Regions from separate parts of the Streptomyces sp. NPDC006687 genome, predicted to be linked through region 3. Evidence: riboswitches for the same ligand, from Rfam matches in the RefSeq annotation. Region 3 holds a riboswitch; each other region holds the start of a gene.
The links. Region 3 has a riboswitch for thiamine pyrophosphate ahead of thiO (glycine oxidase ThiO). Riboswitches for the same ligand answer to the same signal wherever they lie in the genome.

Region 1 (9,863 bases), on a different contig from region 3:
TCTCGGTCATCGGCACGCTGATCGGACTGGCCTTCAAGCTGCTGCTGTTTGCGGCCCTGGTCGGCGGACTCGTCTTCGTCGTCAAGAAGTTCACGGGCAGCGGGGCCAAGAGCTCCTCCGACGGCTGGTAGGCCGCCGAGCCCCGCGGGCACGGCCATTGGGCCAGGTGGGCGAACCTGACCCGCCAAACGCCTCATCCTGTGGCAATCGGTGGATAGGCTGGCATTCCGTGCCGTTCCCTGGGCGCCGGCGGGGCCCCCGGGCCCGCCGCCACGCCAGGGGGTGAGCTTTGTCTCCGGTTCACAATGCCGGTGTGCCGACGCTGATCGGTTCGGTGCAGAGGGCGCTGCGGCTGCTGGAAGCGGCGGCGGCCCATAGCGGGGGAGCCCCGGCGAAACAGCTGGCGCGCGAGGCCGGGCTCCCGCTCCCCACCGCGTACCACCTGCTGCGCACGCTGACCCACGAGGGCTATCTGCGGCGGGAAGAAGGGGTGTTCGTACTCGGCGAAGCGGCCGCGCGGCTGGGGCACGGGGGACTTCAGCAGAAACGTCGCAGCATGATCCTCGACTCGCTCGCCCACTTCCGGGACGTGGTCGGGGCCCCTGTCTATTTCGCGGTCTACCGCGAGGGTGAGATCGAGGTCGTGGGTGTCTCGGACACCCCGGCGAACCCGGCGTGCGAGGAGTGGGCCGATTTCCGCGCCACGGCGCACGCGCACGCCATCGGCCAGTGTCTGCTCGGACAGCTGGACGAGAAGACGCGCAGGGACTACTACGACCGTCACCCCGTCGAGGGCATCACGCCGTACACCGTGCGGGACATGCGCACGCTGGAGGAGCGGATCGGCTCCCTGGGGCGGATGCAGCCGGTGACCGAGCGTCAGGAGTACGCCCTGGGTACGGTGTGCGCGGCCATCCCGATCACCGCCGGCGACACCGCGGCGACCATGGCCATTTCTCTCCCTGTCCAGCAGGAGTCGCGTTTGCTCTGTGTAGTCGATCGGCTACGGAGTGAAGTAGGCGCGCTGTTGAGCACCCTCTCGTTCTCTATCAGTATCTGAAAACTCACTCCTTGTGATCTGCTGGCGCTTCCACCACCCTTGTCAAGAGGGCCTTGGGGGATCATTCCTGGCCACTTCCACTACAGCGGAGTAGGCAATGCGCGAGTCGGTACAGGCAGAGGTCATGATGAGTTTCCTCGTTTCCGAGGAGCTCGCGTTCCGGATCCCCGTGGAGCTCGGGTACGAAGCCCGGGACCCCTACGCCGTGCGCCTGACCTTCCACCTCCCCGGAGACGCCCCCGTGACCTGGGCGTTCGGCCGGGAGCTGCTGCTCGACGGCATCAACGGGGCGTGCGGCGACGGCGATGTGCACATCGCCCCCACCGAACCGGGGGAACTCTCCGACGTCCACATCCGCCTTCAGGTCGGCGGCGACCGGGCCCTGTTCCGGGCCGGCGCGGCTCCGCTCGTCGCGTTCCTCGACCGCACCGACCGGATCGTGCCCCTCGGTCAGGAGCGCAGTCTCGGCGACTTCGAGGAGACCCTCGACGAGGAACTCGCCAGGATCCTCGCCGAGGCCCAGCAGCAGAACGAGCAGAGCGCGGGCTGACGGCCGCCGCTCCCTGCGGCCGGTCCCGCATCCTTCAGCGCTTGCGTCGCCGGCCCCGGCCGCCGCGGGCCGGCGCCGTGCTCTGGGCGGGGTCGCCGAGGGCGGGGCCGGGGCGGTCCGCGGACACGACCAGGGCGGCCAGCGCCGTGGTCACGGGGACCGAGGCGACGAGTCCGATCGAGCCCACGAGCGTCCGGACGATTTCCTCCGCCACCAGCTCGCTGTTGGCCACGGTGCCCATGCTGCTGTTGGCGATGGAGAACAGCAGCAGCAGCGGCAGCGCCGCACCCGCATAGGCCAGCACGAGGGTGTTGACCACGGAGGCGATGTGGTCGCGACCGATCCTGATGGCCGCCCGGTAGAGGGCACGCGAGCCCATCCGCGGGTCTGCCTGGTGGAGTTCCCAGACGGCGGAGGTCTGGGTGACGGTCACGTCGTCGAGGACACCCAGCGAACCGATGATCACGCCCGCGAGCAGCAGTCCGCTCATGTCGATGTCCGGGTAGAGCCCGTGGATCAGCCCGGTGTTGTCGTCGGTGTTCCCGCTCAGGAACGCCCAGTCGATGAACAGCGAGCCCAGCAGCCCGATCAGCAGCAGTGAGACCAGGGTGCCGAGGACCGCGACCGACGTGCGGGCGGTGAGCCCGTGGCACATGTAGAGGGCGATCAGCATGATCGCGCTGGCTCCGACCACCGCCACGACCAGGGGGTTGGACCCCTGCAGGATGGCCGGGAGGATGAAGAGGGTCAGCACCCCGAAACTGACCACGAGCGCGACGAGCGCGAACAGTCCCCGCATCCGGCCGACGACGACCACCGCGACGGCGAAGATGCCTGCGAGCAGGGCCATCGGGAACTTCCGGTTCAGGTCGATCACGGAGTACTGGAGGTCGCGCGGCGCGTCCGGCGCGAAGGCGACCACCACCTCCTGCCCCTTCGCCAACTGCCGTGGCGCACCGGGCTGGACGATCTCGAAGAAGACCCGGCCCTTCTCCGGACCGGTGCCCACCTCGACGGTGGCCCGCTTGCACGCACCGGCCTTCGGGGACGGTGCCTCACGCCCCTCCGGGGCGGCCCCGGCGGGCGGTACCTGCGAGGCGTTCACCGACTTGCAGTCGACGTCGGCGACGGCGACCACCTTGCCCTGCTGGGTCTGGCGGTCGAAGCCCACTCCGGTGCGCTCGTGGGCGGGGGCGCCTCCGGGCCACAGCACCACCATGCCGACGAAGACGGCGGCGGCGAAGGGGATCAGCACGGCGGCGATCACCTTGCGCAGGTGCTTGGACACCGGGGCGGCCGGCCCGTGGCCATGTCCATGTCCGTGTCCGTGCCCGTGGCCATGTCCGTGCCCATGTCCGGGGCTCTCAGCAAGTTCGTCGGGGGGCTGCGGCAAGGTCGTCACTGGCAGATCATCGCAACAGATGAGGGGGCCCACTGTTCAGCACGCCACAGATGACGCTAGCGTGGGGGCTACTTTGCACAACGCGGGAGCTCGGAGCACCGGGCTGAGAGGGCGCTGATCACCGTACGCGCAGGAGATTGCGTACGGGAGGAGGCTGCGTCGACCGCCGAACCTGTTACCGGGTAATGCCGGCGTAGGGAGATCAGGTCTCATGACCATTCAGGATGCACGCACGCCTGCCGACGGCCAGGACGCCGACGGCCAGACCGAGCGCCAGCCCGGCTGGCACAAGGGATACCTGGCGGGTTCCCGCCCGGACATCCGGGTGCCGGTCCGCCAGGTCCACCTCACCAACGGCAAGGACGTCACGCTCTACGACACGTCCGGTCCGTACACCGACCCGCAGATCGAGACCGACGTCCGCCGCGGCCTGCCGCCGCTGCGCGAGAACTGGATCATCGGCCGGGGCGACACCGAGGAGTACGCGGGCCGCCCCGTGCGCCCCGAGGACGACGGCATCAAGCACACCTCGCCCCGTGGCGGCCTCAAGAACCTCGACGCCGTCTTCCCCGGCCGCCCGCGCCTGCCGCGCCGGGGCCGTGGCGGGCAGGCCGTCACGCAGCTCGCGTACGCCCGCCGGGGCGAGATCACCCCGGAGATGGAGTACGTCGCCCTCCGCGAGAACGTCTCCCCCGAGGTCGTCCGCGAGGAGATCGCCGCGGGCCGCGCGGTGCTCCCGGCCAACGTGAACCACCCGGAGATCGAGCCGATGATCATCGGCAAGCGGTTCCTGGTGAAGGTCAACGCCAACATCGGCAACTCCGCCGTCACTTCCTCCATCGAGGAGGAGGTCGACAAGATGACCTGGGCCACCAAGTGGGGCGCGGACACGGTCATGGACCTCTCGACCGGCCGCAACATCCACACCACCCGCGAGTGGGTCCTGCGCAACTCCCCCGTCCCGATCGGCACCGTGCCGCTCTACCAGGCTCTGGAGAAGGTCGACGGCCGCGCCGAGGAGCTGACCTGGGAGATCTACAAGGACACCGTCATCGAGCAGGCCGAGCAGGGCGTCGACTACATGACGGTCCACGCCGGCGTGCTGCTGCCGTACGTGCCGCTGACGGCCCGCCGCAAGACCGGCATCGTCTCGCGCGGCGGTTCGATCATGGCGGCCTGGTGCCTGGCGCACCACAAGGAGAACTTCCTCTACACGAACTTCGAGGAGCTCTGCGAGATCCTCGCGGCGTACGACGTCACCTACTCGCTCGGTGACGGCCTGCGCCCCGGCTCCATCGCGGACGCCAATGACGCGGCGCAGTTCGCGGAGCTCAAGACGCTGGGCGAGCTCAACACGATCGCCAAGCGGCACAACGTGCAGACGATGATCGAGGGCCCGGGCCATGTCCCGATGCACAAGATCAAGGAGAACATCGACCTCCAGCAGGAGATCTGCGAGGAGGCGCCGTTCTACACGCTCGGCCCGCTCACGACGGACGTCGCGCCCGCGTACGACCACATCACCTCCGGCATCGGCGCCGCGATGATCGCCTGGTGGGGCACCGCCATGCTCTGCTACGTGACGCCCAAGGAGCACCTGGGCCTGCCCAACCGCGACGACGTCAAGACCGGTGTCATCACGTACAAGATCGCGGCCCACGCGGCGGACCTGGCCAAGGGCCACCCCGGTGCCCAGGAGTGGGACGACGCCCTGTCGGACGCACGGTTCGAGTTCCGCTGGGAGGACCAGTTCAACCTGGCCCTCGACCCGGACACGGCGCGCGAGTTCCACGACGAGACGCTGCCGGCCGAGCCGGCCAAGACCGCGCACTTCTGCTCCATGTGCGGCCCGAAGTTCTGCTCGATGAAGATCTCCCAGGACATCCGCCGTGAGCACGGCGGAGATCTGAAGGCCGACGAGATCGAGGCGGGCATGGCGGAGAAGTCCGCCGAGTTCGCCGCCTCGGGCAACCGCGTCTACCTGCCGCTGGCGGACTGAACCAGCCGGACGGACCGTCCCGCGACCTCATGGGGGGAGTCGCGGGACGCCGTCCGCTGAGCCGAGGCGGCCGATGTTTCACGTGAAACGTGGTCTCGCGTGAAGAAGGAGATCACTCGGGCCGGTGCTCCGGGCCGCCGAAGTCCGGGCTTGTGAAGTCCGGGCTGGAGTAGCCGGGCCGCGGGCAGTGCGTACCCTCGGACGGGCTGGTGAAGTCGGGCCGGGTGTATCCCAGATGGGGGATGCGCCCGGCCCCCGGCGTGTGGGGCACCGGATAGCCCGTCCCGGCGGCCGGATCGGCCAGCGCGTCACGCAGGAACGGCATGATGCCCCGCTCCAGCAACGCGTTGCGCCATGCCTCCCGGGCCCGCGCGAGTTCGTCGGGTATCGGGACGCTCTCCTGCGCGGCCACCTCCGTGGAGCTGTTGCGCAGGGCGGCCACCAGCAGCGAAATCACCGCGAAGAGCAGCGCGACCACGGTGAGCCCGCCGAAGAGCCAGCCCGCCGTCAACATCGTCCGGGCGAAAGCCGGTTCGGGATCGATCGCCTTCAGGCTGTAACCCACCAGCAGGAAGATCAGCATGGCGGTGCCCGCCAGGACCGGTGCGAGAACGGCCACCACGGCGCTCACGCCCGCGCCGCCGCCCTCGCCTTGGCCGTCACCGTCCTCGACGGGGCTTTCATCGGTGTTCCCCCGGCCTGCCAGGGCCTCGTCGCGCAGTTCCTCCCGGACCTTCACGTAGTGGGCGTACTCGGCGGCCGCCGCGGCCGTCAGCAGTGCGATGGCGCTCAGCGCCATGGTGCGCAGTTGTTCGGCGTTGAGCCGTTCGCCGAGTGAGGCGAGCTCGGGCCGTTCGTCCGCTGCGCGCAATGCCTCGTCCAGGAGGCGGTCGAACTCGGGCCGGTCTTCGGTGAGCAGGTGCGGACCGCTGGTCATGTGCATCCCCCGATGCTCCGTACGAGCCGGTACGCCTGCGGAGAACCGGGCGCCGGCTGAAAACGGAGGAGAGCCTGCTACGGACAGGGCGATGGTAGAGCGCCCCGGCCATGGGGTGACAGGGACTTTCGGGAAATACCCCGCTCAGTGAACGCTCAGTCGCGCAGCGGCAGTTGTTGGACCAGCAGTTTGCCCGCCATCGTCACGCCGCCGTCCATCGCGATGGCCAGCCCGTCCGCATATACGTGCGGTCCGTCGACGGCCTCCGGTCCGTGCGCCTCGTCGCCGTCCTCGGTGCCCACCTCGCCGAGCAGGTACGGGATGGGGCTGTGGCCGTGGACGATGCGGTTGCCGCCGTAGGTGGTCAGCAGTTGGCGGACGGCCTGCGGGCCCGTCTCCTCGTCGCGGAAGGCGAAGCGCTTGGTGAACTTGCGGAACAGGTCCCAGGTGGTGTCGGCGTCGTTGCGGTTGATGAGTTCGTGGATGGTGTCGTTGACGTCCTCGATGGAGTCGCCGTAGTCCAGGTACGCGGTGGTGTCGGAGTGCAGCAGCAGGTGCCCGTCCGCCAGGGTGGCCGCGTCCAGCCGGGACATCCACTGCAGGTGGACGTCCTCCAGGCGCTCCATGTCGGCGCGCTGGCCGCCGTTGAGCAGCCAGGCGGCCTGGAAGGTGGCGGTGCCGGCGCCGGAGTTCACGGGGGTGTCCCCGAACCGCTTGGCGCCGAGGAGGAGCAGCTCGTGGTTGCCCATGAGGGCCTTGCAGTAGCCCCCGGCGGCGGCCGCCTCGGCGGACAGCCGCATGACGAGGTCGATGACGCCGATGCCGTCGGGCCCGCGGTCGGTGAAGTCGCCGAGGAACCAGATCCGGGCGTTGCCGGCGGACCAGTGGCAGTCGGCGTCGATGAGGTTCTGGGCCTGGAGTTCGTGGATGAGCTCGTCGAGGTAGCCGTGTACGTCGCCCACCACGTAGAGGGGGCCGGGACCGGCGGCCGGGGCCTCCTGCGGGACGTACTGGACCTGGACGGTGTCCCCGGGGCCGCCCGTGGCGGCGCGCCCGATGACCGGCAGGTCACGCTGGGTCGGCGTGTAGCCGTCCAGGTCGTCCTCGGAGCCGGCGGCGGGGAACTCGGCGGTCTCGGCGGCCGCGCGCTGCTGCGGGACGGCCTCCGGCGCGTAGTACGCGGGGTACTCGCCGTACACGGGCGTCTCGCCGGACAGGCCGGCGGACGCGTCGTGCGGGGCGGGTTCGCCGACCGGCACCCGGAAGTCCCGCAGCGTGTCCGTCCGCATCGCGGGTCCCTGACCGGCCCCCTGAGTCATCGACCCCTCCACCACCGTCGCGCTGCCGTACACCTGCGGACCCTGCTCACCTCCGAGGTGGAGGGTCCGTGATGTCGTGCGCCCATCATAGGAATGCGGCTCGCGCTCTGTGACGCACCAGGGGTGGTGAATCCTGGGCGGAACCAAACCTTCCTGCCGTTTCGGCCCGATATGGGCATTGTTGAAATCCCCGACGGGGCTCTCGGCCCCGCCGGTACGGCGTTCCGGCGGTCAGTCCTGGGAGGGTGAGCGGGGCGGGCTGACGGTGGTCCGGGGGGTTCTGCGCTGTGAGGACGTACGGATGATCAGCTCGGTCGGGACGACCTGTTCGACCGTGCGGCCCGTGTCCACCCCCTCGATCGCGTCGATCAGCAGCTGCACCACGGCGGTTCCGATGCGGCGCGGCTTGAGGGAGAGCGTGGTGATCGGCGGCTCGGTGTTCGCGTAGACGGTGGACTCGCTGCAGCACACGAGGAGCAGGTCCTCGGGGACCCGCAGCCCGTAGCGGCGGGCGGCGGCGAGGAGGTCGGTGCCGTTCGGGTCGAAGAGCCCGTAGACGGCGTCGGGGCGGTCGGGCCGGGCGAGGAGCCGGTCGGCGGCGACCGCGCCGGCGCAGGGGTCGTGGGCGGGGTAGGACTCGTAGACGGGGTCCTGGCCGACGCGTTCGCACCAGCTGAGGTAGGCGGTGGTGGAGAGCCGGGTGTAGGTGTCGGTGGTGGTGCCGGTCAGCAGCCCGATACGGCGGGCGCCGGCGGCGGCGAGGTGGTCGAGCAGGCCCAGTACGGCGGCTTCGTGGTCGTTGTCGACCCAGGCGGTGACGGGGAGGGTGCCTGCGGGCCGGCCGTCGGACACCACGGGCAGGCCCTGGCGGACGAGCTCGCTGACGACGGGGTCGTGGTCGGAGGGGTCGATGACGACGGTCCCGTCGAGAGCAACGTTGGACCAGACGTCGTGCCGCGAGGTGGCCGGGAGGATGACGAGGGCGTAGCCGCGGGCGAGCGCGGCGGAGGTGGCGGCCCGTGCCATCTCGGCGAAGTAGGCGAACTCGGTGAAGGTGAAAGGTTCATCCCCGTACGTCGTCACGGTCAGGCCGATGAGGCCCGACTTCCCCGTACGGAGGGTGCGGGCGGCGGCGGAGGGGCGGTACCCCAGCCGGTCGGCCACCTCGCGGACGTGGCGGCGGGTGGCGTCCGGCAGCCGCCCTTTGCCATTGAGCGCGTCGGAGACGGTGGTGATGGAGACGCCCGCGGCGGCGGCCACGTCCCTGATGCCGGCGCGCCCCTGTCGGCCGCCGACCCGCCGGGTGGTCTCGGCCCGGTTCACGTGATGCTTCCCTGCTGCTGTCATGGCGAGCCGATAGTAGGGCTCGGAGGGGTGGGTGCTTCAGGTGCATATGCACGGGTTGACAGGCACGATTCTGCTTGGTTCGCCACCCCCAATGACCTTGGAATTGAAGGAATTTGAGGGCCTGAGCCACGGGTGCGGCCTGTCGGCGGGTACGAGCATGCCAAAACGCCCCGGCCCTGGGCCGGTCGCAACTCACCTGCACGAGGGACGCGCGCCACGGCGCAGGCCACCGGCGCGCGCATATATGCGCGCGCTCCCCCTGTGTTCCTGGCGCCCGCCATTCTCGGATCGGCGGAATCCTCATAAGGTGAGCAGTATTGAGTCGGAGGAGACGCCGACGGGACGGTCGAGGAGGACCTGCGGTGAGCGAGAAGAGCCCGAAGCTGCGCGCCGAGCTGGACGGCATCCCCACCTACAAGCCCGGCAAGCCCGCCGCGGAGGGCGGGGCCGTCGCTTTCAAGCTGTCCTCGAACGAGAACCCCTACCCGCCGCTGCCGGGGGTCCTGGAGACGGCGGTCGCGGCCGCGGGCCGTTTCAACCGATACCCGGACATGGCCTGCACCGGCCTGGTCAACGAGCTGGCGGAACGCTTCGGCGTCCCGGCCGAGCACATCGCCACCGGCACCGGTTCGGTGGGCGTGGCCCAGTCGCTGATCCAGTCGACGGCCGGCCCGGGTGACGAGGTCATCTACGCGTGGCGGTCCTTCGAGGCGTACCCGATCATCACGCAGATCTCGGGTGCGACGTCGGTGCGGGTGCCGCTGACCGACGGGGACGTCCACGACCTGGACGCGATGGCCGCCGCGATCACCGACCGGACGCGGCTGATCTTCGTCTGCAACCCCAACAACCCCACCGGCACCGCGGTGCGCCGTGCCGAGCTGGAGCGGTTCCTGGACCGGGTGCCCTCGGACATCCTGGTCGTGCTGGACGAGGCGTACCGCGAGTTCGTCCGCGACACCGACGTGCCGGACGGCATCGAGCTCTACCGTGACCGCCCCAACGTCGCCGTGCTGCGCACCTTCTCCAAGGCGTACGGCCTGGCCGGCCTGCGCGTCGGTTTCGCCGTGGCCCACGAGCCCGTCGCGGCGGCGCTGCGCAAGACGGCGGTGCCCTTCGGCGTCAGCCAGCTGGCGCAGGACGCGGCGGTCGCCTCGCTGCGTGCGGAGGACGAGCTGATGGGCCGGGTCGGGGCGCTCGTGTGTGAGCGCAACCGGGTGCACGAGACGCTGCTCGCCCAGGGCTGGAC
Region 2 (9,863 bases), on a different contig from region 3:
GGTCCGCACGACGAACGGCACCCCGACCAGTGCCTGAGCCAGCGGCACCAGGATCCAGGAGGTACGCAGGTCCAGCGGGGGCCGGTCCAGGGTGATCAGGAACCCGAAGCCCACCGTCACCGCGGACACCCCCAGCGGCAGCATCAGCAGCGCGTCGAAACCCCGCACGAACCGGCCCGCCCGCCGGGTCAGCGCCGCCGCGGCGAGCCCTCCGACGGCCAGGGCGATCGCGGTGGCGGCGAGGGCGTACTGGAGGGAGTTCCAGATGGCCTCCAGCGGAGGCACCAGAAACGTTCCGCCCCCGGCCCCGGCCTCCTGGAGCGCGCGGTAGAACCCGAACCCGTACCCGCCGGGCGCGTCCAGGGACCGCTCCACCAGTACCGCGAGCGGGGCCACGATCAGCAGGGCCACCGTCACCAGCACCCCGGCCAGCAGTCCGCGCTGGGCCCAGCCGCGCGGCGGATGCGCGGTGCGCGAGGGGTCGACCAGGCGCAGCGCGGTCTCCCGCCGGCGCACCGTCCAGGCGTGGACGGCGAGGATCATCCCGACGGCGGCGAACTGCACCAGCGTCAGCACGGCGGCCGTCGGCAGGTCCAGCAGCTGCGCCGTCTGCCGGTAGACCTCGACCTCCAGCGTGGCGTACGAGGGGCCGCCCAGGATCTGCACGACGCCGAAGGAGCTGAAGGTGAACAGGAACACCATCAGCGCGGCCGCGGCCACCGCCGGGGCCAGCGCGGGCAGGGTCACCCGCCGCCAGGCCGCGAACCGCCCGGCTCCCAGCACCCGGGCGGCCTCCTCCTGGCGCGGGTCCAGCTGGGCCCACAGCCCGCCGACCGTCCGGACGACGACGGCGTAGTTGAAGAAGACGTGGGCGAGCAGGATCGCCCAGACGGTGGTGTCCAGCCGGACGCCCCACACCTCGTCCAGCAGCCCGCCGCGCCCGACCAGGGCCAGGAAGGCCGTGCCGACGACCACGGTCGGCAGCACGAACGGGACGGTGACCAGGGCGCGCAGCAGCTGCTTGCCGGGGAAGGACAAGCGCGCGAACACGTACGCGGCGGGGAGCGCGACGAGCAGGGTCAGCACCGTCGAGGCGAGCGCCTGCCAGGTGGTGAACCAGAGCACACCGGCGATGTCCGGCTGGGCGAGGACCTCGCCGATCCGCCCGAAGTGCCAGCCGTCCCCGGTGTCGAACCCGCGGCCGACGATCGCGGCGACGGGATAGGCGAAGAACAGCCCGAAGAAGGCGAGGGGCACCGCCATCAGAGCGAATCTGACGGCGGTGGCCCGCACGCCCTCCCGCGGGGAGCCGTCGCGTACTACTTCACGACGATCGAGGACCATGCCTTGACCCACTGGTCACGGTTCTTCGCGATGGTCCCGGGGGCCACGTTCTCGGGCTTGTCGATCACCACGCCGTGCTTGGTGAACACCTCCGGCAGCTTCGCGTCCTTGACCACCGGGTTCACGAACATCTGGAGCGGCATGTCCTCCTGGAACTTCTTGCCGATCAGGAAGTCGATGAGGGCCTTGCCGCCCTCCTCGTTCTTCGCGCCCTTCAGCAGCCCCGCGAACTCGACCTGGCGGAAGCAGGTGCCGGTGGCCACGCCCGTGGGCGCCTCGGCCGGCTGGGGCTCGCCGTAGAGGACCTCGACCGGCGGGCTGGTGGCGTAGGAGACGACCAGCGGGCGGTCGCCCTTGGCCTTCTTGCCGCCGGCGGAACCGGAGAACCGCTCGTTGTACGCCTGCTCCCAGCCGTCGACGACCTCGACGCCGTTGTCCTTGAGCTTGCTCCAGTAGTCCTTCCAGGCTTCCTCGCCGTACTTGCCGACGGAGGCGAGGAGGAAGCCGAGACCGGGCGAGGAGGTCGCGGCGTTCTCGGTGACCAGCAGGTTCTTGTACTCGGGCTTGAGCAGGTCGTCGAGCGTCTGCGGCGGGGCGATCTTCTTGTCGGCGAAGTACGCCTTGTCGTAGTTGACGCAGATGTCGCCGGAGTCGACGGGGGTGACGCGGTGCTGGGCGTCGAGGACGTACTCGGGCTTGACGCCGGCCAGGCCCTTGGCCTCGTACGGGGTGAAGATCCCGTTGTCGAGGGCGCGGGAGAGCAGCGTGTTGTCGACGCCGAAGAAGACGTCGCCGCGCGGCGAGCCCTTGGTGAGGATCTCCTGGTTCAGGGCGGCGCCGGCGTCCCCGGACTTGAGCACCTTGACGGTGTAGCCGCTCTGCTGCTCGAACTCCTTCAGGACCGGCTCGGAGACGTTGAAGGAGTCGTGGGAGACCAGGGTGACGGTCTTGGACTTCGGCGCCCCGCTCGCGGCGGCCCCGTCCTCGTCCTTGGCGGCGCCGCCGCACGCGGCCAGGGTGGTGACGCCGAGCGCGGCGGCCAGCGCCGCACCCGCGATCTTCTTGGTGGTGCTCACGGTTGATTCCTCCTGGGTGTGACCAGGAGAAGACGCGGCCCCGCCCGGGCGCTCACATGGAGCGCGGCGCCCGGGCAGGGCGCAACAGCTTGAGGTGGTGACCGAACTTCCTACCCAGAATGACCTGGGCGAGGTTCAGAGGGTCTGCGGCCACGGTGCTCGTCGTGAAACGTGTGCCGCACTCTCAGCGCTGTGGCGCTCCCCTGTCGGAATATGCAGATGTACGCGGGCCAGACTACCGCTCGCTCGCGGCGAGCTGTCCGCACGCTCCGTCGATCTCCTGGCCACGGGTGTCCCGGACGGTCACCGGCACACCGTGGCGGGCGATGGCCTCGACGAAGGCCCGCTCGTCCTCGGGGCGCGAGGCGGTCCACTTGGAGCCGGGGGTCGGGTTCAGCGGGATCAGGTTGACGTGCACGCGCTTGCCCTTGAGCAGGCGGCCCAGGAGGTCACCGCGCCATGCCTGGTCGTTGATGTCGCGGATGAGGGCGTACTCGATGGAGATCCGGCGGCCGGACTTCTCGGCGTACTCCCAGGCCGCGTCGAGGACCTCGCGGACCTTCCAGCGGGTGTTGACGGGCACGAGGGTGTCGCGCAGCTCGTCGTCGGGGGCGTGCAGGGAGACGGCGAGGCGGCACTTGAAGCCCTCGTCGGCGAAGCGCAGCATGGCCGGGACCAGGCCGACGGTGGAGACGGTGATCCCGCGCTGCGACAGGCCCAGCCCGTCGGGCTCGGGGTCGGTGAGGCGGCGGATGGCGCCGACGACCCGCTTGTAGTTCGCGAGGGGCTCGCCCATGCCCATGAAGACGATGTTGGACAGGCGGGCCGGGCCCCCGGGGACCTCGCCGTCGCGCAGGGCGCGCATGCCGTCGACGATCTGGTGCACGATCTCGGCGGTGGAGAGGTTGCGGTCGAGGCCGGCCTGCCCGGTGGCGCAGAACGGGCAGTTCATACCGCAGCCGGCCTGCGAGGAGATGCACATGGTGACCCGGTCGGGGTAGCGCATCAGCACCGACTCGACGAGCGTGCCGTCGTGCAGCTTCCACAGGGTCTTGCGGGTGGTGTCGTTGTCGCAGCTGATGTGCCGGAGGACGTTCATCAGCTCCGGCAGCAGCTCCTGCTGGAGCTTCTCGCGGGAGGCCGCCGGGATGTCGGTCCACTCCGCCGGGTCGTGGGCGTAGCGGGCGAAGTAGTGCTGGGAGAGCTGCTTGGCCCGGAACGGCTTCTCACCGATCGCGGCCACCGCCTCGCGGCGCTCGGCCGGGGTGAGGTCGGCCAGGTGCCGGGGCGGCTTCTTGGCCCCTCGCGGGGCGACGAAGGTGAGCTCACCCGGGACGGGACGGGGGGCCATGCGGTACTCCTCGGTACGACGGGGTGGGGGTCACCCCGCGCAGGCAGGGCCGGTCCGCGGCAGCTCGGCCGCTGGACGGAAAGGGCGCGCCGTGTGCACACGGCGCGCCCTCCAGGATAACCCGGCCCGGATCCGTCAGCCGGTGCCGACGAAGGCCGCCAGCAGCAGCCAGACCACAGGGGCCGTCGGGAGCAGGGAGTCGAGGCGGTCCATGATGCCGCCGTGGCCCGGGAGCAGCGTGCCCATGTCCTTGATGCCCAGGTCACGCTTGATCATCGACTCGCCGAGGTCGCCCAGGGTGGCGCTGACGGCGACGGCCAGGCCCAGCAGCAGGCCCTGCCACCAGGAGCCCCCGTCGATGAGGAACTCCATGCACAGCGCGCCGGCGGCCATCGCGAAGGCCACGGCGCCGAGCAGTCCCTCGCGGGTCTTGCCGGGGCTGATGCGCGGCGCGAGCTTGGTCTTGCCGAAGCGCCAGCCGACGGCGTACGCCCCGGTGTCGCTGACGACGGTCAGCAGGAGGAAGGTGACCACCCGCTGGGGGCCGTCGTCGGCCGTGAGCAGCATCGCGACGAAGGTGGCCAGGAAGGGCACGTAGAACGCGGCGAAGACGCCCGCGGTGACGTCCTTGAGGTAGTCCTCGGGCGGTTCCGTCATCCGCCAGACGAGCACCGCCAGCGCGGTGAGCGCCATGGCGACCCAGGCGCCCTCGGCCCCCCGGACGTAGCCGGCGATGACCATCGCCGCGCCGCCGACCGCGAGCGGGACCAGCGGGGCCTTGATGCCCTTCTTCTCCTGGAGCCGGGAGGTGAGCTCCCACAGGCCGACGACGACCGCGACGACGATCACGCCGACGAAGACGGCCTTGACGATGAACAGCGAAGCGAAGATCACCGCGCCGAGGCCGACGCCGACCCCTATGGCGGCCCGCAGGTCACGCCCGGCGCGCTTCTTCTGCGGCGGGGGCGTGGCGTCCTGCGGTACCTGTGAAGGCGGGGGCGGGGGGCTGGGCATGGGCTCCTGCAACGGCATCTCGGTACGGAGCGGGGGGCCGCCGGTGAAGGCGGCCCCCCGGTTCCGTGCTTCCCGGTCGTCGAACGCACGGCCGGCGGCATCGGGCACGATGGGCATGGGCGCAGTCTGAGGGCCCACCAGCGCATCGTATGCGGGACCCGCCGGTACCGGCTCAGCGGCCCAGGGAGAGTCGTTCATCAGACCTCGAGGAGCTCGGCTTCCTTGTGCTTGAGCAGCTCGTCCACCTGCGTGACGTACTTCGCGGTGGTGTCGTCGAGCTCCTTCTCGGCGCGGCGCACCTCGTCCTCGCCGGCCTCCTTGTCCTTGACCAGCTTGTCGAGGGCGTCCTTGGCCTTGCGGCGCACGGAGCGGATGGAGACGCGGGAGTCCTCGGCCTTGTTCTTGGCGACCTTGATGTACTCCTTGCGGCGGTCCTGCGTCAGCTCGGGGAAGGTCACCCGGATGATATTGCCGTCGTTGCTGGGGTTGACGCCCAGGTCGGAGTCGCGGATCGCCTGCTCGATGTTGCGCAGGGCGCTCTTGTCGAACGGGGTCACGACGGCCATGCGCGGCTCGGGCACCGAGAACGAGGCGAGCTGGTTGATGGGCGTGAGGGCACCGTAGTAGTCAGCCACGATCTTGTTGAACATCGCCGGGTGCGCACGGCCCGTGCGGATCGCGGCGAAGTCTTCCTTGGCGACGACGACGGCCTTCTCCATCTTCTCCTCGGCTTCGAGGAGGATTTCTTCGATCACCACGTGCTCCTGCATGTCTTGAGTGGATGGTTCAGGCGGGCGGGGCCGGGCGGGCCGCCCGTACCGGGCCCCGCGGGGCCCGGTACGACGGGCTCAGGCCCGGGTGCCCTGGTCGCTCACGAGCGTGCCGATCTTCTCACCCTTGACGGCACGGGCGATATTGCCTTCGGCGAGCAGTTCGAAGACCAGGATCGGGAGCGTGTTGTCGCGGCAGAGCGTGATGGCCGTGGCGTCGGCGACCTTGAGGTCGCGGGACAGCACCTCGTTGTACTCCAGCGCGTCGAACTTCACCGCGTCCGGGTTGGTCTTCGGGTCCGAGTCGTAGACCCCGTCGACGCCGTTCTTGCCCATGAGGAGGGCCTCGGCGTCGATCTCCAGGGCCCGCTGGGCGGCCGTGGTGTCGGTGGAGAAGTAGGGCATGCCCATACCGGCGCCGAAGATGACGACGCGGCCCTTCTCCAGGTGGCGGACGGCGCGCAGCGGGATGTACGGCTCCGCGACCTGGCCCATGGTGATGGCGGTCTGGACCCGGCTGTCGATGCCCTCCTTCTCCAGGAAGTCCTGGAGGGCGAGGCAGTTCATGACGGTGCCGAGCATGCCCATGTAGTCGGACCGGGCCCGGTCCATGCCGCGCTGCTGGAGCTCGGCGCCGCGGAAGAAGTTGCCGCCGCCGATGACGATCGCGATCTCGGCGCCGTCGCGGACCACGGCCGCGATCTCGCGGGCGATGGCGTGCACGACGTCAGGGTCGACACCCAGCCCGCCGCCGCCGGAGAAGGCTTCGCCGGACAGCTTCAGCATGAAGCGGCGACCCTTCTTGTCGTGGTCGCTCTTGTCGTGGGATGCGGTGTGGGGGTCCACGCCCTGATTCATGGAGATCTCCTCGTGCACATACGAAGAAGGCCATTGCCGGTGGGTCCTCGCGGTTCCCTCTGCGGCAATGGCCTCCTCGTCAGATCTGCGGTCGTCCGGCGCAAGCGTGGACGACTGCTTCAGACCCTATCGGGGTCCGGTGTCCGTCGTGTACGGACGGACTCAGATGCCGACCTTGATGCGGGCGAAGCGCTTCAGGGTGACACCGGCCTCGTCCAGAACCTTCTGGACGGACTTCTTGTTGTCCAGCGCGTACGGCTGGCCGAGCAGCGTGGCGTCCTTGAAGAAGCCGTTGACGCGACCCTCGACGATCTTGGCGATCGCGGCCTCGGGCTTGCCCTCGGCGCGGGTGGTCTCCTCGGCGACGCGACGCTCCGACTCGACGATCTCGGCCGGGACGTCCTCGGCGGTGAGGTACTTCGGCGCGAAGGCGGCGATGTGCTGGGCGATGCCCTTGGCCAGGTCGGCGTCGGCCTTGTCCAGCTCGACCAGGACACCGATCTGCGGGGGCAGGTCGGGCATGGTGCGGTGCATGTAGGACGCGACGAACGCACCCTCGTACGCCGCGAAGCGGTCCAGGACGATCTTCTCGCCGAGGTTGGCGTTGGCCTCGTCCACGAACGCCTGGACGGTCTTGCCGGCCTCGATCTCGGACGCCAGCAGCGCCTCGATGTCGGCGGGCTTGGTGGCGGCCACGTGGGCGGCGAGCTGGTCGGCGACGGCCAGGAACTTCGGGCTCTTGGCCACGAAGTCGGTCTCGCACTTGAGCTCGACGAGCACGCCGGAGGTGGCGTCGTCGGAGATCAGGGAGGTGACGGCACCGTTCTCGGCGGAACGGCCCTCGCGCTTGGCGACACCCTTCAGGCCCTTGACGCGCAGGATCTCGTTGGCCTTGGTGACGTCGCCGTCGGCCTCGACGAGCGCGTTCTTGCAGTCCAGCATGCCGGCGCCGGTGAGCTCGCGGAGCTTCTTGACGTCAGCGGCGGTGTAGTTCGCCATGAGTCTGTGATTCTCTCTCGAAGTCGTAGATCTACGGGTGAACGGCGGAGGAGCGCGCTTGTGGCGCGGCTCCCCCGCCGTCATCGTCCGTGCTGCGAGTGCCCGGCGGATGAACGCCGGGCGCTCTCAGTGGGTCAGCCCTGCTCGGCGGCCGGAGCCTCGGCGTCGGCGGCAGGCGCCTCGGCCTCGGCGGCCGGAGCCTCGGCGGCCTCAGCGGCCGGAGCCTCGGCCGCGGGGGCCTCGGCGTCGGCCTTCTTCTCGCCCTCGAGCAGGTCGCGCTCCCACTCGGCGAGCGGCTCGGCGGCGGCCTTCTCGCCCGGCTTCGAGTCACCGGTAGCGGCGCCGGAGCGGGCGATGAGGCCCTCGGCGACGGCGTCGGCGATCACGCGGGTGAGCAGGGTGACGGAGCGGATCGCGTCGTCGTTGCCCGGGATCTTGTAGTCGACCTCGTCGGGGTCGCAGTTGGTGTCGAGGATCGCGACGACCGGGATGTGGAGCTTGCGCGCCTCACCGACGGCGATGTGCTCCTTCTTGGTGTCGACGATCCAGACGGCGCTGGGAACCTTCGACATCTCGCGGATACCACCGAGGGTCTTCTCCAGCTTGGCCTTCTCGCGGGAGAGGACCAGGAGCTCCTTCTTGGTGAGACCCGAGGCGGCGACGTCCTCGAAGTCGATCGCCTCAAGCTCCTTCAGACGCTGGAGGCGCTTGTAGACGGTGGAGAAGTTGGTGAGCATGCCACCCAGCCAGCGCTGGTTGACGTACGGCATGCCGACGCGGGTCGCCTGCTCGGCGATGGCCTCCTGCGCCTGCTTCTTCGTACCGACGAACATGATGGAACCGCCGTGCGCGACGGTCTCCTTCACGAACTCGTAGGCGCGGTCGATGTACGACAGCGACTGGAGCAGGTCGATGATGTAGATGCCGTTGCGCTCGGTGAAGATGAAGCGCTTCATCTTCGGGTTCCAGCGACGGGTCTGGTGACCGAAGTGGACGCCGCTCTCCAGCAGCTCCCGCATCGTTACGACGGCCATGGCCATCTCCTTGGTTTCTCGGTTTTGGTTCCTGACGCCCCGCCGCGCCCTGCCCCATGAGGGACCGAGAGACGCTGTCAGCCGACCGGAACCGGCCGGCGCTGGGGCGTGCGAAGTCGACCCGGTGACCCGGATCGCCACAAGAAGTGTACGGGACCCGGCGGTATGCCGGGTGACGCCCTTGTCCACACCCTCGGGGCCGTCCACAGGCGCGGGCGGCCCGCGGGGTGGGCGCGGGACCCTGGGCGCATGACGACGACACTGCTGCTCACCGTGGTGCTGGCCCTGTCCCGGGCGCTGTTCCCGGCCCCTGCCGGCGCTCCCGCCGAGGCGCCGTTCCGGGCGGTCCGGCCGCTGCCCCCGCCGCTGTCCGTGACCCGGTGGTGGGACCCTCCGCCGACGCCGTACGCGGCGGGGCACCGGGGGGTGGACCTGGCGGCCCCGGTGGGGGCGCGGGTCCGGGCGGTGGGGCCGGGGCGGGTCCACTACGCCGGCCAGGTGGCGGGGCGGGGCGTGCTCTCACTCACCCTTCCGGGCGGGCTGCGGACCACGTACGAGCCGGTGCGGCCGCTGGTGGCGGAGGGGGAGGCGGTCACTGCGGGCCAGGTGGTGGCGGTGCTCACGGAGGGCTCGCACTGCCCGGGGCCCTGCCTGCACTGGGGGCTCCTGGCCGGGGAGGACGCCTACCGCAACCCGCTGGCGCTGCTCCCGGCGGCCACACCCCGGCTGCTGCCGCCGGCGGGGACGGCCCCGGACCGGGCCGGGCGTGCGGGGGCCGGCTGACCGGGCCGGACCGGACCCTGCCGGGCGGAGCGCGGCGGCCGGACCGGGCTGACTAGCCCCTGACGCCGCGCAGGGCCATCGCGACGGCGGTGGCGGTGATCACGGCGGGGTCCTCGGCGGCGCCGAGCTCGACCCGGCGGGCGGCCGCGTCCACGACCCCCTGGAGCAGCATCGCGGCCAGCCGGGGCTCCGGCTGCCCGAGGGCCTCCAGCGCCTGGACGGTCATCGCGACCAGCCCGCCGTGCGCGGCGCGGATCTTCTCCCGGGCGCCCGCGTCCAGCTCGCCGGCGGAGATCGCCACCACCGCCCGGTGGCGGCGGTCCGCGGCCAGCTCCAGCTGGCAGCGCACATACGCCTCGATCTTCTCCTCGGGGGAGTCCGCGGCTTCCATCGCCGCCTCGATCTCGGCGGCCCAGACGGGGAAGTCCACCGCGCACAGTTCCTCGACCACGGCCGCGCGCGACTTGAAGTACTCGTACACGGAGGACCGGGCGAGGCCGGTCCGCTCGGCGAGGGCGGGGAAGGTCAGGGCCTCGGTCCCGCCTTCCGACAGCAGGGAACGCGCCGCGTCCAACAGGGCGCCGCGCTGCATCGACCGGTGCTCGGCCACGGAGGCCGCTCGAATCCTGGGCAC
Region 3 (9,863 bases):
GCTCGGCGCGGGCCTGGGCGGGGCCGTGCTCGCGCGGGCGCTGGCCGGGCACTTCACCGAGGCCCGCACCGCCCTGACCGACCCGGCCGGGCGCTGGGGCTCCGGCGACCCGGTGCCGCGCCGCTTCACCGCCGAGCAGCTGGCGGAGCTCGTCGGCGGGGCCGGCCTGGAGGTCGGCGCGGTGCACGGCGTGCGGATCTTCGCCGACCTGGTGCCCGGGGTGCTGGTGGACACCGAGCCGGGCGCGGTGGAGGCGCTGCTGCGCCTGGAGGAGGCCGCCGCCGAGCTGCCCGCCTTCCATGCGGTGGCCACGCAGCTGCACGTCCTGGGCGAGAAGCGGGCCTGATCCGCGGCCCGGGCCGGGGTGACCTGCCCGAGACCCCTCCGTTCCCGCGCCGTGACCCGTATGATCGGACCACCGCACGGCATGGCGGACCGCTCATTGGGGAATAAGCGCCTCAGTGACCGCGCTGGTGACGGTACGTTTCACGCAGTCGGTGTCTACTGGTCGTCTACCCAGTGATTTCTCGCTGAGCGATATGCAGAATGTGGCGTGGAGGGCGGGTGTCACGGGGGAGATTCCCCGCCTATCCTGAAGGGGAACCCTGGTCGCAACCCCCCGCGACCGACGGATGAGGAGGACTCCCGTGCCGCTCTCGGAGCACGAGCAGCGAATGCTCGAGCAGATGGAGCGAGCGCTGTACGCCGAAGACCCCAAGTTCGCGACAGCGCTTGAGGGCAGTGGACTGCGCACGTACACCCGGCGACGGGTCTACCAGGCAGCCGCAGGCATTGTGGTGGGTATCGCGCTCCTCATGACCGGTGTGATCTGGCAGGAAGTGCTCTGGATCAGCGTGGTGGGATTCCTCGTCATGCTGGCCTGTACGGTCCTGGTGGTCACCGGTTGGCGCAAGGCCCCCAGGCCCGGCCAGCAGCCCGTCTCCGGAAGCGCAGGCGGTTCGGCCCGCGGGCAGAACCGGCAGCGTCGGTCGATGATGAACCGTATCGAGGAACGGTGGCAGCGCCGCCGGGACGAACAGGGGCACTGACCCCCGCGCGCCCTCCGCGCTCCTTTCCTTCCGGTGAGGGACGGCCGCCGATGGCGGCCGTCCCTCACCGTTTTCACCGTCCCTGCGGCATGATGCCCGGATGAGTGTGCTCCCCCTGGTCTTCACCAGCGGCTGGGCCAGCGGGATCAACGCCTACGCCGTGGTCCTCCTGCTCGGCGTCTTCGGCGCGACCGGCCTGACCGACGAGGTCCCCGCCTCCCTCCAGCGCACCGACGTGCTCGTCGTGGCCGGCGTGCTGTTCCTGTGCGAGGCCGTCGCGGACAAGATCCCCTATCTGGACTCCGTCTGGGACTCCGTCCACACCGTCGTCCGCCCGGCCGCCGGGGCCGTCGTCGGCGCCCTCCTGGCCGGGCACAGCGGCTCGCTGCCCGACCTCGCCGCCGCAGCCCTCGGCGGCTCCACCGCGCTGGCCAGCCACCTGGTCAAGGCCGGCACCCGGATGGCCGTCAACACCTCCCCCGAACCCTTCAGCAACATCGTGCTGAGCACCGCCGAGGACCTCGGCGTGGGCTGCCTCGTCGTCTTCGCCCTGTACCACCCGACGGCCGCCGCCGTGAGCGCCGGCGTGCTCCTCGCCCTGGGCATCGCCCTGCTGGTCCTCCTCTGGAGCCGGATCCGCCGCTTCCGGCGGCGGCGTGCCCAGCGGCGCGAGGAGAAACGCCTGGCAGGGGCCCTCGGCGGGCCCCCGTGGTGAGCCGCTGACCTCGCTCGATGGGGGCCGCGTTCGCTCGATAGGCTCAGCGCCATGGCAAGAATTGCGGTGATCGGCGCCGGCATGGGCACGATGGCGACGGCGGCCCGGCTGGCCGTGGCGGGCCACCAGGTGACGGTCTACGAGCGCGGCTCCACCTACGGCGGCGCGCTCGGCCGCTACGAGCGCGACGGCTTCGCCTTCGACACCGGCCCCGGGCTGCTGCACCTGCCCGCCGTCTACCGCGACCTGTTCGTCAAGACCGGCAAGCGGCCGCTGGAGGAGCGGGTCGGGATGGTCCAGCTGGACCCGGCCGTCCGCCACGTCCTGGACCACGCCGCCGTCACCCTCCCCGGCACCTCCCGGGGCGGGGTCGCCGCCGCCCTCGACGAGACCTTCGGCGCGGGCGCGGGCGAGCGCTGGAACGCCCTGCTGGGCCGGGCCCGCGACACCTGGGACGCCACCCGCCGCCCGCTGCTGGAGGAACCGCTGCGCCCCGACTGGCAGGTCCTCGGCCGCGACCCCTACCCCGCGCTGCGCGGCAGCGGCCTGCTGCGCCGCCGCCGGCCGACCCTGGCCGAGGTGGCCCGGCGCGAACTCGGCGGCGGCCTCGGGGAGCTGTTGCGCGGGCGGGTCCTGGCGTACGGGCTCGACCCCGACTCGGCGCCGGCCGCCGCGGCGGCCCTGCCGTACATGGAGCAGACCTTCGGCACCTGGTACGTCCGGGGCGGGATGCGCGAGCTGGCCACCGCCGTGTACGAGCGCTGCCGGGAGCGGAAGGTGGAGTTCGTCTTCGGCGCGGCCGTACGGGCGGTGCTGGACCGGGACGGCCGGGCGGCCGGGGTCCGGCTGGCCGACGGCACCGAGGCGGCCGCCGACTTCGTGGTGTGCGGGATCGACCCGCGCCAGCTCCCGGCCGGCAGCGTGTCCTGGCCGCGCGGTTCCGTACCGGCCCGGGGCGACTCCGTACCCGGCCGGCTGACTCTGCTGCTCGCCCTGCGCGGCGGGCGCCCCGCGGACGCCGTCCACCGCACGCTGGTGCACTCCCCCGGCTCGGCCGCCGTCCAGCTCGTCACGGTGCTGCGCCCGGACGACCCGGCCACCCGGCCCGACGCGGACCACGAGGCCGTCACCGTCAGCGCCGTGTGCGGCCCGGCGGGCGGGGCGGCGGTCCCGGACCCGGAGAAGCTGCTGGACCTCGCCGCGCGGGCCGTCCCCGACCTGCGCGAGCGGCTGCTGTGGCAGGAGGTGCGCACCCCGGCACACGTGGAGGCCGCCACGGGGGCGCGTGGCGGCTCGGTGCCCGCTCCGGCCCTGCCCGGCGAGGGCGGCCGCCTGCTGTACCCGTCCAACGTGACGGGACTGCCCGGGCTGTACCTCGCGGGCGGCTGGGCGCACCCCGGCGGCGGGCTGGCGCACGCGGGGATGACGGGGGCCCTGGTGGCGGGCCTGATCGTCGAGGGGGCGGAGTTCCGCGGCTCGCGGTGAGCCCCGGTACGCACGCGGGGAGGGCCCGGCTCCTGCGAGCCGGGCCCTCCCCGTCGTGTCAGTAGCGGTACTGCCCGTGCTCGCCGTTGCCCTGGTACGGGTACCCCTGCTGCTGCGGGTCCTGCTCCGGGTGGTGCGGCTGCGGGGCGGCGTCGGTGGCGCGCTGCTGCGGGACCCAGACCCCGCCGGGCGGGGTGTCCATGGAGTACTGCTGCTGCGCCGGGTCGTACTGCGGGTAGTCGTACTGCTGGGCCGGGGCGACGGCGCCGCCGGTGCCGATGTACGGGTCCGAGTAGGCGGCGTAGACCTGCTGGCCGTCCGCCGGGTAGCCGGAACCGTAGTCGTAGCCGCCCTGGCCCTGCTGGGGGCCGTAGTAGGCGGCGTGCTGTCCGCCGTCCTGTCCGTCCGCGGCGAACGGCGAGGCGAAGGCCGCGGTGGCGTCGGGCTGCTGCGGGGAGGCGAAGCTCTGTATCCCGTACGAGCCGGTCTCCTCGGGCACCGGCTGCGGGGTGAAGACGTCGCGGTCGTCCTGGTCCTCGCCGGCGTCGTGGGCAGGGGAGGGGGCCGGCTCCGGGGAACCGTACTCCAGCCCGGTCACCTCCAGCGCGGGCGCCGGGCGCGGCGCGGCGCCCCCGGAGCGGCGGCGTCTGCTCGGACCCTTCCGCGCGGGCTCGGCCTCCTTGCCCTTGCGCAGGGCCCAGCCGGCGATGAAGCCCTTGCGGAAGGAGAGCGTCACCAGGGTCTGGCCGACGGCGAAGGCGGTCGCGCCGACGGCGATGACGAGCACCGACGGCAGCACGACCCCGGCCACGACGCCGAGGAACCCGGCGAAGGCGAGCAGGCGCCAGCGCAGCCGGGCCTTGTACTGCATCAGGACCTCGGCAAGCAGCCACAGCGCGACGAAGGCGAACGCGATGTAGAGGACCGTCATTCCCATGCAAGGCCCCTCTCGGTACGGCCGTACCGCGTGGGAGGACGGGAGACGGCCGGTCAGGCCCGCTGGTGCAGGCCCAGGTTCTCGTAGATCTCGAGGGTCGCCGTGGAGTTGTTCAGCGTGATGAAGTGCAGCCCGGGAACACCTTCGGACAGCAGCCGCGCGCAGAACTCCGTGGCGAACTCGATGCCAATGGAGCGTACAGCGGCCGGATCGTCCTTGACGGCGAGCATGCGGTCTTTCACGGCGTCCGGGAAGACGGCGGTGCTCAACTGGGGCAGCCGGTCGAGCTGCTTGATCCCCACAACAGGCATGACCTCGGGGATGATCGGGGTCTCGCAGCCGGCCTTCTGGACGCTGTCGCGCAGCCGCAGATAATTCTCGGGATCGAAGAACATCTGGGTGATGGCATAGTCCGCGCCCGCACGGCACTTGTCCACGAAGTGCCGGATGTCCGTATCCCAGTCCGTGGAGCGGGGGTGCATCTCGGGGAAGGCGGCGACGCCGACGCAGAAGTCGCCGGACTCCTTGAGCAGGCGCACGAGGTCGGCCGCGTAGTCCACGCCCTCGGGGTGCCTGACCCAGGGGCCCATGGGGTCGCCCGGCGGGTCCCCGCGCAGCGCGAGCATGTTGCGGATGCCGGCGTCCGCGAACTGGCCGATCACATGGCGCAGCTCGGCCACGGAGTGGTCGACGGCGGTGAGGTGCGCGACGGGCGTCAGGGTGGTGTCGGCGGCGATCTGCTGGGTGGCGCGGACGGTGCCGCCCCGGGTGGAGCCGCCGGCTCCGTAGGTGACGGAGACGAAGCTCGGGGACACCGCCTCGATCCGGCGGAGCGCGTTCCAGAGGTTGCGCTCGCCCTTCTCGGTCTTGGGAGCCCAGAACTCGAAGGAATACGAGGCTCCGGACGCGATGAGGTCGCGGACCGTGTGTGCACGGTCCGACCAGGTGGAAGCGGTACCAAGGGCCATACGGGCAGGTTAGACGCGGCCTGGCGGACGCGTGAGCGTTGTCCATTCCTTGGACAGATTTTTGGACACTTCGGCGCGGATCCGAGCCGGGCGCGAGTTCCGCGCGAGCGCGCCGCGAGGTGCGCCCCGGGACCGCTGTGGGGCTGTGCGTTACGCCAGGCGGTCGCGGACCCGCTTGGCCAGCTCGGCGGCGGCCGCGCCCGGGTCGGTCGCCTCGGTGATCGCGCGGACGACCACGACGCGGGTGGCGCCGGCGTCGAGGACCTCGTCCAGGTTCCCGGCGTCGATGCCGCCGATGGCGAACCAGGGCCGCTCCTGGGCCAGGGAGGCCGCGTAGCGGACGAGGCCGAGGCCGGGGGCGTAGCGGCCGGGCTTGGTGGGGGTGGGCCAGCAGGGGCCGGTGCAGAAGTAGTCCACGCCGGGTTCGGCGACGGCCGCGTCGACCTCGGACTCGGCGTGGCAGGAGCGCCCGATCAGGACCTCCCGGCCGAGGATCGCGCGGGCGGCGGGGACGGGGATGTCGCCCTGGCCGAGGTGGAGGACGTCGGAGCCGATGGCGTGCGCGACGTCGGCGCGGTCGTTGACGGCGAGGAGCTTGCCGTGGCGGCGGGCGGCCTCGGCGAAGACGCGGAGGTGTTCGAGTTCCTCGCCGGCCTCCATGCCCTTGTCGCGGAGCTGGACGATGTCCACCCCGCCGGCCAGGACGGCGTCGAGGAACTCGGGGAGGTCACCCTGCCGCTTGCGGGCGTCCGTGCACAGGTAGAGCCGGGCGTCGGACAGCTGCATGGGAGTTCCCCCCTGGTGGTGGCGGTGTGCGGGCGGGCCGAGGTTACCCGGCCCGCCCGCACACCGGTGGATCAGCCGGTCAGAGGGCGAGCGCCTGGGCGCGGCGCTTCACCTCCGTGCCGCGATTCTCGCGCAGCGCCTGCACGGGGGTGCCGGGCAGGGTCGGATCCTCGGTGAACAGCCACTCCAGCATCTCCTCGTCGGAGAAGCGGTCGTCGCGCAGGACGGTCAGCAGGCCGACGAGTCCCTTGACGACCTTGTCGCCGTCGATGAACTGGGCCGGAACCTGCAGAGCGCGGTTCTCGCCCCGGCGTACGGCGATGAGCTGCCCTTCCTTGACCATCTGGCGGACCCGGGTCACCTCGACGTCGAGCATCTCCGCGATGTCGGGGAGGTACAGCCACGAGGGGACAAGGGCATCGATCTTTGCGTCAATCTCGGTCACGGACACAAGCCTGCCACCTCGGCGGGGCCCTCGGTACCCGGCCCCGTCCGTCCGGGTCCGTCCGCGTGCGCCGGGCCCCGCCGCAGGGGTCAGAGGGCGGCCGACTTCAGCGGCACGCCCGGGTCGGCGACCCGCGCCGGGTCCACGGGCACGCCCGACTCGATCAGCTTCCGCCCCTGGGCCAGGTCCCGGGGACGGCCGACGGCCAGGAGGGCGACGAGGGCGCCCTCGCGCAGCCAGCACACCGTCCAGCCGTCGCCATCCGGGTCGCCGCGCCACAGCAGGGTGTCGGCGCCGTCGTGGTGGCCCGCGTACTGCACGAAGCGGCCGAACTGCTCGGACCAGAAGTACGGCACCGGGTCGTAGGTCCGTACGGGCTCCCCCGCGACGATGTTGGCCGCGACCGCGCGGGGGCCCTGGAGGGCGTTGTCCCAGTGGTGGACCAGCAGCCGGGTCCCGTAGCGGGCCGAGGGGAAGGAGGAGCAGTCGCCGACGGCGTACACCCCGGGCACGGAAGTGCGCAGGTGGGCGTCGGCGGTGACGGAGCCGTCCGGGCCCCGCTCGACCCCGCTGCCGTCGAGCCAGTCGGTGGCGGGCCGGGCGCCGATGCCGACGACGACGGCACCGGCGGGCAGCTCGCGACCGTCCGCGAGGAGCACCCGGCCCTCCTCGACGGCGGCCACCCTGGCGCCGGTGAGCAGGGTGGCCCCGGCTCCGGCGTACCACCGGGCCATGGGGGCGGCGACCTCGGCGGGCAGGGCCCCGGCCAGGACCCGGTCGGCGGCCTCGACCACGGTGACGGCGCAGCCGGCCTCGCGGGCGGCGGTGGCGAACTCGGCGCCGATCCAGCCGGCCCCGACCACGACGGTGCCGGGGGCGGCGGCCAGCACGGGGCGCAGCCGGGCGGCGTCGTCGAGGGTGCGCAGCAGGTGCACGCCGGGGACGCCCCCGGTGCCGGGCAGGGTCAGCGGGACCACTCCGGTGGCCAGGACGAGGACCTCGTACGGGACCGGTCCGGCCTCGGTGTCCAGCTCGCGGTCGGCGGCGCGCAGGGCGGTGACCTCGGTGCCGAGGCGCAGCTCGATGTGCAGGCCCTCGAAGTCGACGTCGAAGGCGGAGTCCTCGGCCTTGCCGAGCAGCACCGCCTTGGACAGCGGGGGGCGGTCGTAGGGCTGGTGGGGTTCGGCGCCCAGCAGGGTCACGGGGCCGGTCCAGCCCTGTTCGCGCAGGGCCACGGCGGTCTGCACGCCGGCCATTCCGGCGCCGACGATCACGACGCCGGGCTTCGTCTGTTCCGTCTGCTCACTCACCCGGCCAGCCTAGCCACCTGACGGCCCGTCAGGAAAGCGGGGCGGGGCCACAGGGGAGGCCGCGGCGGGGAGTCAGCCTTACCCGGCACCGGCAGCGGGGTTAGTCTGGCCACCGTACCTATCGCGGGAGTCCGGGCGCACCGGGCTGAGAGGGAGGCTGGCCGGCCTCCGACCGTACGAACCTGATCCGGGTCATGCCGGCGAAGGGAGGGGCTGGACGCCCATGCACGCATCCGACGCGACATCCGGCCGGGGATCCGACCACCGGGGCTACGACGTCCTCGTCATCGGTGGCGGGATCATCGGCCTGGTCACCGCCTGGCGGGCGGCCCGGAGCGGGCTGCGCACCGCGCTCGCCGACCCCGACCCCGGCGGCGGCGCCGCCCGGGTAGCGGCCGGCATGCTCGCCGCCGTCACCGAGCTGCACTACGGCGAGGAGGCCCTGCTGGGCCTCAACACGGCCTCCGCCGCCCGCTACCCCGAGTTCGCCGCCGAGCTCACCGAGGCCAGCGGCGGCATGGACCTCGGCTACCGCGCCTGCGGCACCCTCGCCGTCGCCCTCGACGCCGACGACCGCCTCCACCTGCGGGAACTGCACGCCCTCCAGCGGCGCTGCGGCCTGGAGTCCGAGTGGCTCACCGGCCGCGAGTGCCGCCGGCTGGAGCCGATGCTGGCCCCGGGCGTGCGCGGCGGACTGCGGGTCGACGGGGACCACCAGGTGGACCCGCGGCGGCTCGCGGCCGCGCTGCTGGCCGCCTGCGAGCGGGCCGGGGTCGACCTCCACCGCGCCCGCGCGCAGCGGCTGCTGGTCACCGCCGACCGGGCCCGCGGAGCCCTCCTCGACGGCGGTACGGAGCTGCGCGCGGGCCAGGTGGTGCTGGCGGCCGGCTCGCTCAGCGGCCGGCTGGAGGGCGTACCGGCGGAGGTGGCCCCTCCCGTACGGCCGGTCAAGGGCCAGGTGCTGCGGCTGGCCGTGCCCGTCGCCTACGCGCCGTTCCTGTCCCGGACGGTACGGGCCGTGGTGCGCGGCAGCCACGTCTACCTGGTGCCGCGCGAGAACGGCGAGCTGGTCGTCGGCGCCACCAGCGAGGAACTCGGCTGGGACACCACCGTCACCGCCGGCGGGGTCTACGAGCTGCTGCGCGACGCCCACGAGCTGGTCCCCGGCATCACCGAGCTCCCCCTGGTCGAGACCCGGGCCGGGCTGCGCCCGTGCTCCCCCGACAACGCGCCGCTGCTCGGCCCGACCGACCTGCCGGGGCTGCACCTGGCCACCGGCCACTACCGCAACGGGGTGCTGCTGACCCCGCTCACCGGCGACGTCATGGCGGAACTGCTGACCACCGGCACCGTGCCGGAGATCGCCCGCCCCTTCAGCCCCCGCCGCTTCTCCGCCACGCGTCAGGAGTCCTACGCATGACCATCTCCGTCAACGGCGAGCCGCGCGAGATCGCGGCCGGCACCACCCTCGACGCGGTGGTCGCGACCCTCACCACGGCGCCGTCCGGCGTCGCCGCCGCCCTCAACGAGACCGTCGTCCCGCGCGGCCGGTGGCCCCTGACCCCCGTCGGCGACGGCGACCGGGTCGAGGTCCTCACCGCGGTCCAGGGGGGCTGAGCGCGATGGCCGACGACCTGTTCACCCTGGGCGGCCGGACCTTCTCCTCCCGCCTGATCATGGGCACGGGCGGGGCTCCCAGCCTGGAGGTCCTCGAACACGCCCTGATCGCCTCCGGCACCGAGCTGACCACGGTGGCGATGCGCCGCCTGGACCCGACCGTGCAGGGCTCGGTCCTGTCGGTGCTGTCCCGGCTCGGCATCGCGGTCCTGCCGAACACCGCGGGCTGCTTCACCGCCGGCGAGGCCGTCCTGACGGCCCGGCTGGCGCGGGAGGCGCTGGGCACGGACTGGATCAAGCTGGAGGTCGTCGCGGACGAGCGGACCCTGCTCCCGGACGCCGTCGAGCTGCTGGACGCCGCCGAGGTCCTGGTGGACGAGGGCTTCACGGTGCTCCCCTACACCAACGACGACCCGGTACTGGCCCGGAAGCTGGAGGACGCGGGCTGCGCGGCGATCATGCCGCTGGGCTCCCCCATCGGCTCGGGGATGGGCATCCGCAACCCGCACAACTTCGAGCTGATCGTGGAGCGGGCCGGGGTGCCGGTGATC

Region 1: another riboswitch for thiamine pyrophosphate. It lies ahead of thiC (phosphomethylpyrimidine synthase ThiC); the one in region 3 lies ahead of thiO (glycine oxidase ThiO).
Region 2: another riboswitch for thiamine pyrophosphate. It lies ahead of ABZ716_RS00385 (thiamine ABC transporter substrate-binding protein); the one in region 3 lies ahead of thiO (glycine oxidase ThiO).

What each region holds. Positions count from the first base shown of each region.
Region 1 is NZ_JBEYJJ010000007.1:153,503-163,365, reverse strand. Features, by position in the region: gene ABZ716_RS11595 (DUF5326 family protein) at 1-131, shown strand, start outside; gene ABZ716_RS11590 (helix-turn-helix domain-containing protein) at 314-1,060, shown strand; gene ABZ716_RS11585 (SsgA family sporulation/cell division regulator) at 1,158-1,610, shown strand; gene ABZ716_RS11580 (YibE/F family protein) at 1,645-3,003, opposite strand; TPP riboswitch at 3,085-3,229, shown strand; gene thiC (phosphomethylpyrimidine synthase ThiC) at 3,224-5,011, shown strand; gene ABZ716_RS11570 (hypothetical protein) at 5,124-5,954, opposite strand; gene ABZ716_RS11565 (metallophosphoesterase) at 6,104-7,282, opposite strand; gene ABZ716_RS11560 (LacI family DNA-binding transcriptional regulator) at 7,499-8,614, opposite strand; gene hisC (histidinol-phosphate transaminase) at 8,977-9,863, shown strand, end outside.
Region 2 is NZ_JBEYJJ010000001.1:87,981-97,843, forward strand. Features, by position in the region: gene ABZ716_RS00380 (iron ABC transporter permease) at 1-1,263, opposite strand, end outside; gene ABZ716_RS00385 (thiamine ABC transporter substrate-binding protein) at 1,320-2,420, opposite strand; TPP riboswitch at 2,510-2,635, opposite strand; gene rlmN (23S rRNA (adenine(2503)-C(2))-methyltransferase RlmN) at 2,656-3,771, opposite strand; gene ABZ716_RS00395 (phosphatidate cytidylyltransferase) at 3,907-4,983, opposite strand; gene frr (ribosome recycling factor) at 4,983-5,540, opposite strand; gene pyrH (UMP kinase) at 5,634-6,413, opposite strand; gene tsf (translation elongation factor Ts) at 6,576-7,412, opposite strand; gene rpsB (30S ribosomal protein S2) at 7,547-8,446, opposite strand; gene ABZ716_RS00420 (M23 family metallopeptidase) at 8,696-9,229, shown strand; gene ABZ716_RS00425 (TetR/AcrR family transcriptional regulator) at 9,282-9,839, opposite strand.
Region 3 is NZ_JBEYJJ010000005.1:304,538-314,400, forward strand. Features, by position in the region: gene ABZ716_RS09305 (methyltransferase) at 1-346, shown strand, start outside; gene ABZ716_RS09310 (DUF3040 domain-containing protein) at 648-1,049, shown strand; gene ABZ716_RS09315 (DUF4126 domain-containing protein) at 1,150-1,764, shown strand; gene ABZ716_RS09320 (NAD(P)/FAD-dependent oxidoreductase) at 1,816-3,249, shown strand; gene ABZ716_RS09325 (hypothetical protein) at 3,308-4,186, opposite strand; gene metF (methylenetetrahydrofolate reductase [NAD(P)H]) at 4,240-5,154, opposite strand; gene thiE (thiamine phosphate synthase) at 5,305-5,940, opposite strand; gene ABZ716_RS09340 (Rv2175c family DNA-binding protein) at 6,020-6,385, opposite strand; gene ABZ716_RS09345 (FAD-dependent oxidoreductase) at 6,475-7,641, opposite strand; TPP riboswitch at 7,809-7,921, shown strand; gene thiO (glycine oxidase ThiO) at 7,919-9,115, shown strand; gene thiS (sulfur carrier protein ThiS) at 9,112-9,312, shown strand; gene ABZ716_RS09360 (thiazole synthase) at 9,318-9,863, shown strand, end outside.